DNA from 3 places in the Paenibacillus sp. J22R98 genome. Region 3 is predicted to be linked to each of the others. Evidence: riboswitches for the same ligand, from Rfam matches in the RefSeq annotation. Region 3 holds a riboswitch; each other region holds the start of a gene.
What was found. Region 3 has a riboswitch for cyclic di-AMP ahead of AC50Y3_RS28560 (resuscitation-promoting factor). Riboswitches for the same ligand answer to the same signal wherever they lie in the genome.
Positions count from the first base shown of each region.

Region 1: another riboswitch for cyclic di-AMP. It lies ahead of AC50Y3_RS26440 (C40 family peptidase); the one in region 3 lies ahead of AC50Y3_RS28560 (resuscitation-promoting factor).
Region 2: another riboswitch for cyclic di-AMP. It lies ahead of AC50Y3_RS24390 (histidine kinase); the one in region 3 lies ahead of AC50Y3_RS28560 (resuscitation-promoting factor).

Region 1 is NZ_JBXENW010000012.1:35,373-37,639, forward strand. Features, by position in the region: gene AC50Y3_RS26435 (hypothetical protein) at 1-631, shown strand, start outside; cyclic di-AMP (ydaO/yuaA leader) riboswitch at 951-1,110, shown strand; gene AC50Y3_RS26440 (C40 family peptidase) at 1,115-1,612, shown strand; gene AC50Y3_RS26445 (hypothetical protein) at 1,724-2,143, opposite strand.
Region 2 is NZ_JBXENW010000010.1:85,320-87,586, forward strand. Features, by position in the region: gene AC50Y3_RS24390 (histidine kinase) at 1-1,143, opposite strand, end outside; cyclic di-AMP (ydaO/yuaA leader) riboswitch at 1,338-1,490, opposite strand; gene AC50Y3_RS24395 (DUF445 domain-containing protein) at 1,692-2,267, opposite strand, start outside.
Region 3 is NZ_JBXENW010000016.1:10,738-13,004, forward strand. Features, by position in the region: gene AC50Y3_RS28555 (TatD family hydrolase) at 1-597, shown strand, start outside; cyclic di-AMP (ydaO/yuaA leader) riboswitch at 785-1,068, shown strand; gene AC50Y3_RS28560 (resuscitation-promoting factor) at 1,291-2,267, shown strand, end outside.

The DNA of each region.
Region 1 (2,267 bases), on a different contig from region 3:
GACGGAGGCGCAGTTCCAGCTCATCAAGACCGATCTGATCCGCCCATACATCTGGCTCTTCTGCGGGCTGCTGGCTGGGCGCATTGTGATCACCCCTTTCCTGAATGCAGGGCTGTTCCACTCTCTCCATCATGTGACGGACGCGGACGGAACAAAATTTCTAAAAGGCATTCGAGCGGCTTGGAAACCGGTAGCGCTGCTCTACTTGGTGGAGACGACGCTCACGCTCCTCCCGGCCATCTGGCTGCTGCCTCGGGCTTTAACAAAACTACTGGCAAGCAATTCACTGCTGGAGTTTGCGCAGCATGCAGGTCCGTGGGCGGGTGCTTGGCTCGCTTGGGCGGTTCTGATCCACCTGCTCTTCCTCTCCATGCAGTTCGGAGCGGTCGCCGGAACCGGCACCCTCCGGTCCTTATGGACATGTATTGCGAACTTCCTGCCTTTCGCCGGCATTTCCCTTCTCATGTGGGCCATCGGAGCCGTGCTTAGCATGACCATTGCCTCCGTCTCGCTGCTTTGGGCAGGTTTGCTGGCACTTATCCTGCATCAAGGCTACCAGTTAATCCGAACCATCATGAAGGTGTGGACGGTAGCCGCCCAGTACGACGCCTGGCAGTCGAAACAAGTCTAATCCGTGCGCAGAGGCCGCCCACCATGTCATGTTAATGGCAGTGGGACGGTCTCTTTTTCAACTAATAACTGGCATATAAAAGACAAACCCCTCGACAGAGCGGGTTTTTTTGACATGCGTCTTTATTCAAGATGAGACATGCTTTGCAGGGATGGGCTGCGCGTGAGCGCGGTGGTGAGCGAGACCCAAAACGGCTCAAACCAGCGGCCGCTATACGAAAATGAGAGGTAAAAGGTTGCATTCTAATAATTTTAATTTGTGAACAAGTTGTGAACTAGGAAGGAGAAGGAAGAAAATGATCGAATAATTATGCCTAGAAATGAAAATTTTGCCGAATTCCCATCACGGGAAACGGGGGAACCATCTTGGGTGAATTGATCCCGACATCCGCAAAGCGAGCCGCGGAATGCCAGAGGTGATCATAGGGAGCCTTCAACCGAACCCCACAGCTAACCTCGTAGGCACTGGAAGGAGTTTCCCGTTTTGAAAAAGATTTCTGCACTTTTGATCGGACTGGCGATGCTTCTACTTTTTCAAACAGGAAGCGTTTTCGCGCAATCCAAAATGGATGGGGTCATCTCAGATCTGATCGGTACACCTTATGTGTACACCGGCACGACAACGAAAGGGTTTGACTGCTCCGGATTCACCATGTACGTGTTTAATAAACTCGGCGTGGATATCCCGCATGCATCCCGTTCGCAAGCACAGCTGGGCAAGAAAATCGCGAAAGCGGATTTGATTGCCGGCGACCTCGTATTTTTTAATACGACAGGCAAAGGAATCTCGCATGTTGGCGTCTATGTTGGAGAAGGCAAGTTTGCACATTCCTCCAGCAGCAAAGGTGTGACCATCAGCGCACTAAGTGATTCCTACTATTCCAAACGGTACGTTACAGCACGTCGCGTGATGAGCCCGGAAACGTATGAGAAATACGCGAACGAGCCTTCTGACGAAGCAGATGGCGGCGACGACGAGTAAGTTTGATTGCACCTGCCTAGGTGCCTGTGTGAGCACAAAAGAAGCCGCAGCTGTTCGTCCTTCGGGACAAGCATCTGCGGCTTCTTTTGTTTCACTATAAGATATTCGGGATTACCGCCTTAAGTAGCGCACCCACCAGAACGTTCGGCCAACCTGGATATCGAGCTTGCTGCCAAGCGGCGCAAAGAGATCATGCAGCTCGATTGGCGTCGCACAGCCCTCGCTCCGGCGATCGGCCATGACGACGATCGCGCCTGAGGCAAGCCGCTCATGCCAGGCTTCGAGAAAGTTTTGACGCTCACCTGCCGGCAGCTCACCGAGGCAGAAGCAAGCAAGCCCCGCATCGAACGTATCCGCTACTGCCTTGAGCTCCTCTTGACGAACCGCCTTCGTCACCGGCGTTGTCAGACGCGGCGTTCTCGGCCCAGTCACCCGCAGCACACGCCGTCCCGCCAACGTATCGGTTAACCCCACCTCTAGCTTCTTCCACTCTGCTCGCCGATTCTCTAAGCTGTCCCGCCATCCTGCCATGCCGGATTCCTCCTGTATGGGTTCTTTTTTTAAGTTTATGTAACGAAGCCTAACAAATGACCGATTTTTGCAGCCGCAACCGGTGGGGACTGTCTAAAGAGGAATCGATTGACTCATGATGAAT
Region 2 (2,267 bases), on a different contig from region 3:
CACTCGCTCGCCCTCATGATCGGCTCTGTCCGCCATGAAGAAAACGTCGATGTTGCGCATTTGTTTCAGCACGCTGCCCGCGATAGAGCCTTGTGCGATCTCCTGTGCACGCGTCTGCTTGGAATGCCCCATGACGATGCGGGTTGCATTGATCAGCATCGCGTATTTAATGAGCGCGCGCGGAATTTGTCTTCGATTGCTCACCGTAATTTCTCTGAAGCCCGCATCCACCTTCTCGGTCAGCTTCAGAATGGAGCGCTTGAAGTCATCCCGTTCCTTCGTAGGCTCCTGGCTCGAATCCACGAAGACGACAACCTCCAGGTCGCCGCTAAGACGCTTCGCAATTTGCTGACCGCGCCGGATATAGATGGAGCCATTCCAGTGATACTGCGCCGCTACCAAGATGCGTTCCGTAGCGCCGGACGGACCGATGAAGCCCTGCTCCTCGCGGTATTTCTCCAGCGACTCATTCACGCCCTCGGCCATCAGCCGCAGGGCAATCTCTCTGAGCTTGCCAAGGTTCCCGCGCTTGAGCAGCCCGGGATCTTTAATATTGTTTAAACGCCCTTCATTTAGGCGTGACAGAATCGTTTCCGGCGATGCATCGATAAGCCTTACCTCATCCGCCAATTCCAGCAGATCCGCAGACACTGTACATTCCGCCGAGATACCTGTCAGCTTCTGCGCAAGCTCGGTTATCCCCTCGAGTTCGTATACATTCACGGTTGTGATGATACTGATACCGTGACTCAGAAGAAATTGGATGTCCTCCAGACGCGTCGGGAACTTCGCTTCCGGACGGTTCTCGTGCGCCAGCCCGTCTACGAGCAGCACCTCCGGATTCCGTTCCAGAATCGCATCCAAATTAAGATCTTTCTTCTCCACGTCCCCCTTGTACCAATGAATGCTCGGGATCCGCTCCAAATCAGCAAGCTGCTCCACCGTTTCAGGCCGGCGCATCGTCGATACTGCGCAGATGACAACCTCAATGCCTTGCTGCTTAAGCGCTTGGCCTTCACGCAGCATATGATAGGTTTTGCCTGAGCCACTCACGGCACCAACATAAATTTTAAGACGGCCGCGATGAATTTTGGAGATGGATAAGAGCATTTCTTCAGGGGTTTTGCGGCGGTAACCAGCCATGACAACTTCGCCTTCCTTTCTACACCTTTAAACTTACATAATCTTCGCAAACTTATTCTTCTTTGTGTCCACCTTTATTCTAATAAACAGCACAAAAAAGAAGCCTGCAGGAATTGCCTCTTTAACACAGAGGAACGCCTCTCGCGGCTTCTAGGCACAAGTTATCATCAAAGTGTCTATATGCACGAACAATCGTTGCCTCTCGTATACGCTTTCGAGGTTAGCTGACGGATTCGGGCGTGAGAGTCGCCCTACTTAAAGCATGGACCGAGCGGTCCGTTCTTCAAGATTCACCCCAGTTGAGTGGTTCCCCCGATTTCTAATCAGAAATTCAGCGCTATAGCAGAAGATTAAGCATGAATCGTATGTTACGCCTGCGCATGTCTTTTGTAAAGGAATGCCGCAAACGGTTTCGTTCTCATTTCCAGCCAACTGGCGCGAATATAACGCTTACAATGGAGTCGATCGCAAGCAGTCTCACTCTACCTCACTAATTTGCCGTTTCTCGCAAATAAGGCGAAATAGAACGGACTGCCCGCTTCTTCTCCTTAGTTATAACCGAAGCCCATCTCAATTAACCGCAATAATAGACCGATCAGGAAACCGCAAACGGCACCATTGACCCGAATCCATTGCAGGTCCTGCCCAACTTTATCTTCTATTAACTCCACCAGCTGATCATTGTCGAGCCGATCGAGGTTCTCCTTCACGAACGAGCCGATCTTCGTGTGATTCCGTTCAATGAGTCCGGCAACCTGCCCTTTCAGCCATTGTTCGGCATCCTGAACCAGTCCATGGTTGGCTTCCAAGCGATCAAGAAGACCCTCCAGCATCGGCCATACCTTAGCTGCAAAATCCTCCGAATGGAGAAATGTGATTCCCTTCTCCCGCAAGGATACAAACATGCGCGTCATCTCGCTTTCGAGATCAAATGAAGCGAGCAGCTCATCGCGCAGCGCATTCAGCTGTCCGGTTTCGGCCAAACGGGAAATCAACATCTCGAGCCCTTGATGCAGATGCTTCATAATAACAGCACGCCGATTGGTGCCCTGAACCTTGAGCTCATGAATCTTCGTCAAAATAAAGGATTGCAGCATCGTGCCCAGTTTATCCTCATCCAAATA
Region 3 (2,267 bases):
TATGCCGCCGTCGGCTGGCATCCGGTTGACAGCATTGATATGCGGCCAGAGGATTTGGATTGGATTGCGTCGCTCTGCGATCATCCGAAGGTCGTGGCGATCGGTGAAATTGGACTGGATTATCACTGGGATACCTCGCCTAAGGATGTTCAGCAGCGTGTATTTCGCGAGCAAATCCAATTAGCTAAGCAGAAAAAGATGCCGATTGTTATCCATAACCGTGATGCCCATGAGGATGTCGTTACCTTGCTCCGAGAAGAGGGCGCCAAGGACGTTGGCGGCGTCATGCACTGCTTCTCCGGCAGCTGGGAAACGGCGAAACAATGTCTCGATATGAACTTCTATATTTCATTCGGTGGACCGCTTACATTCACCAATGCAAGGGTGCCAAAGGAAGTGCTTTCACAAGTGCCTTTGGACCGGATTTTGATCGAAACGGATGCTCCATATTTGGCACCGCATCCCCATCGAGGGAAACGAAATGAGTCTTCTTTCGTCCGTCTTGTAGCAAACACGATTTCGGAGATAACAGGTAAAAGTGTGGAGGAAGTCGGCAAAATAACCACGGAAAATGCAATGAAATGTTTTGGAATCTGATGAAAACGGCTTTGAAAGCAAGGATTTGGGACTATTCTCGTGATAAAACTGATTTTTTTTGAAGAAATTGCTTACTTTTCGCCTATTTTTCCTTGAAATTCGTTAAAATCGTCATTAATCAGTTCTTTACAATGTGGCGCGGTAGACGTTATGATTCATTTCAGAGCAACAAAACTTGTATTCCTTTTCCAATAAAACGCTTAATCTCCGATGATCGGAGAGCGGGGGAACCAATTGTTGAAACTGTTTGTAGCAAGAAGAAACAGCTTGTTCGTTTCTTCTCCTTAAAAACGTGTTCGTCGACTAAAGGGCGACACTGTTTTGTACAAAGGCAGACAGTGATAGACATGAAATTCTTCTTGGGGTGAATTTTGCGACCGGCGCAGCAATGTTAATCGTGCCATTAGCGAATAGGGCGACTCTCACGTCCGAATCCGACAGCTAACCTCGCAAGCGTCAATAAGAGAGATCAACCTCGTGAATGCAACTCCATGCTACCATTGTCTAATGGGAAGCCACGAAACAGATCCTCTGTCGTCGGGCTTCTTTTTGTTTGAAAGAAGCATAAACTGACGACAAAAGCTGTATTATGGAAGTGGTCCGGGGCGGAAATTGGAAAGAAAATCTCTATAGTCGCGTCTATGTAATCATGCGTAACAAAGGCGGCGGGGCTATGTAAGGAGGACCGAAGAAATGGGAGCACTCCAGCTTAAGGACACCCATGGGAAACGATCATCCAGCATGTCTTTCGCATTGCGATGGAAGCATGAGAACGTGCGTTTAATTGTACTAAGCGCCATGATCTCAATCGCTATGACTTTCATGTTTCTGGTGTTGTTGTACGGAACGGCTGACAAGCGCGTGTCCGTAGTAGTGAATGGACGAGAAACCATTGTCTCTACGAAGCAATGGGTCCTTCAACGCCTACTGGATGAACAAGCTATTGCAGTTGGCACTTATGATAAAGTGTCGATGCCGCTGGATGGCGGTATTAAAGACGGTGACCGAATCGTTATCGATCAAGCGGTGCCTCTTATTGTAAAAGCTGACGGCAAAGCAAGAACGTTGTACACGACAGAAAGAACCGTACAGGCGGCGATCGATCAGGCTCATATATCGATACGCAGTCAAGATAAGGTAGTACCTTCATTATCCTCGACACTTAAACCGAATATGATCATCTCGATCACTCGGATTGACACGAAGATCTCGGAGAGTACCCACCCCGTTCCTTTCTCCATTGTGAAGAAGGATAATCCCAAGCTTGCGCTAGGGAAAGAACAGCTTGTCCAAACGGGTAAACAAGGCACTGTCGTTAAGCGTTATGAAAAGACTTTCGAAGACGGCGTTCTAGTCTCACAGACACTGGTCGAGAAGTTGACCAAGTCACCATCTGTCGATCAGATCGTGTCAGTCGGGACGAAGAAGCCTGAGCCGAAGGTAACGATGCTAAGGGCGAATTCGCCGAGTGTATCTACCATGACGAAGCGGGGCGTTACATTCAGTGCAAAGAAAGTATTGAAGAACGTAACCCTTACGGCTTATTCAGCCGGCTTGGCTTCAACAGGTAAAGGAAAGAACCATCCACAGTACGGCATAACCGCATCGGGATCACGCGTTCAGGAAGGCCGTACCATTGCGGTCGATCCGAAAGTCATTCCGATCGGCTG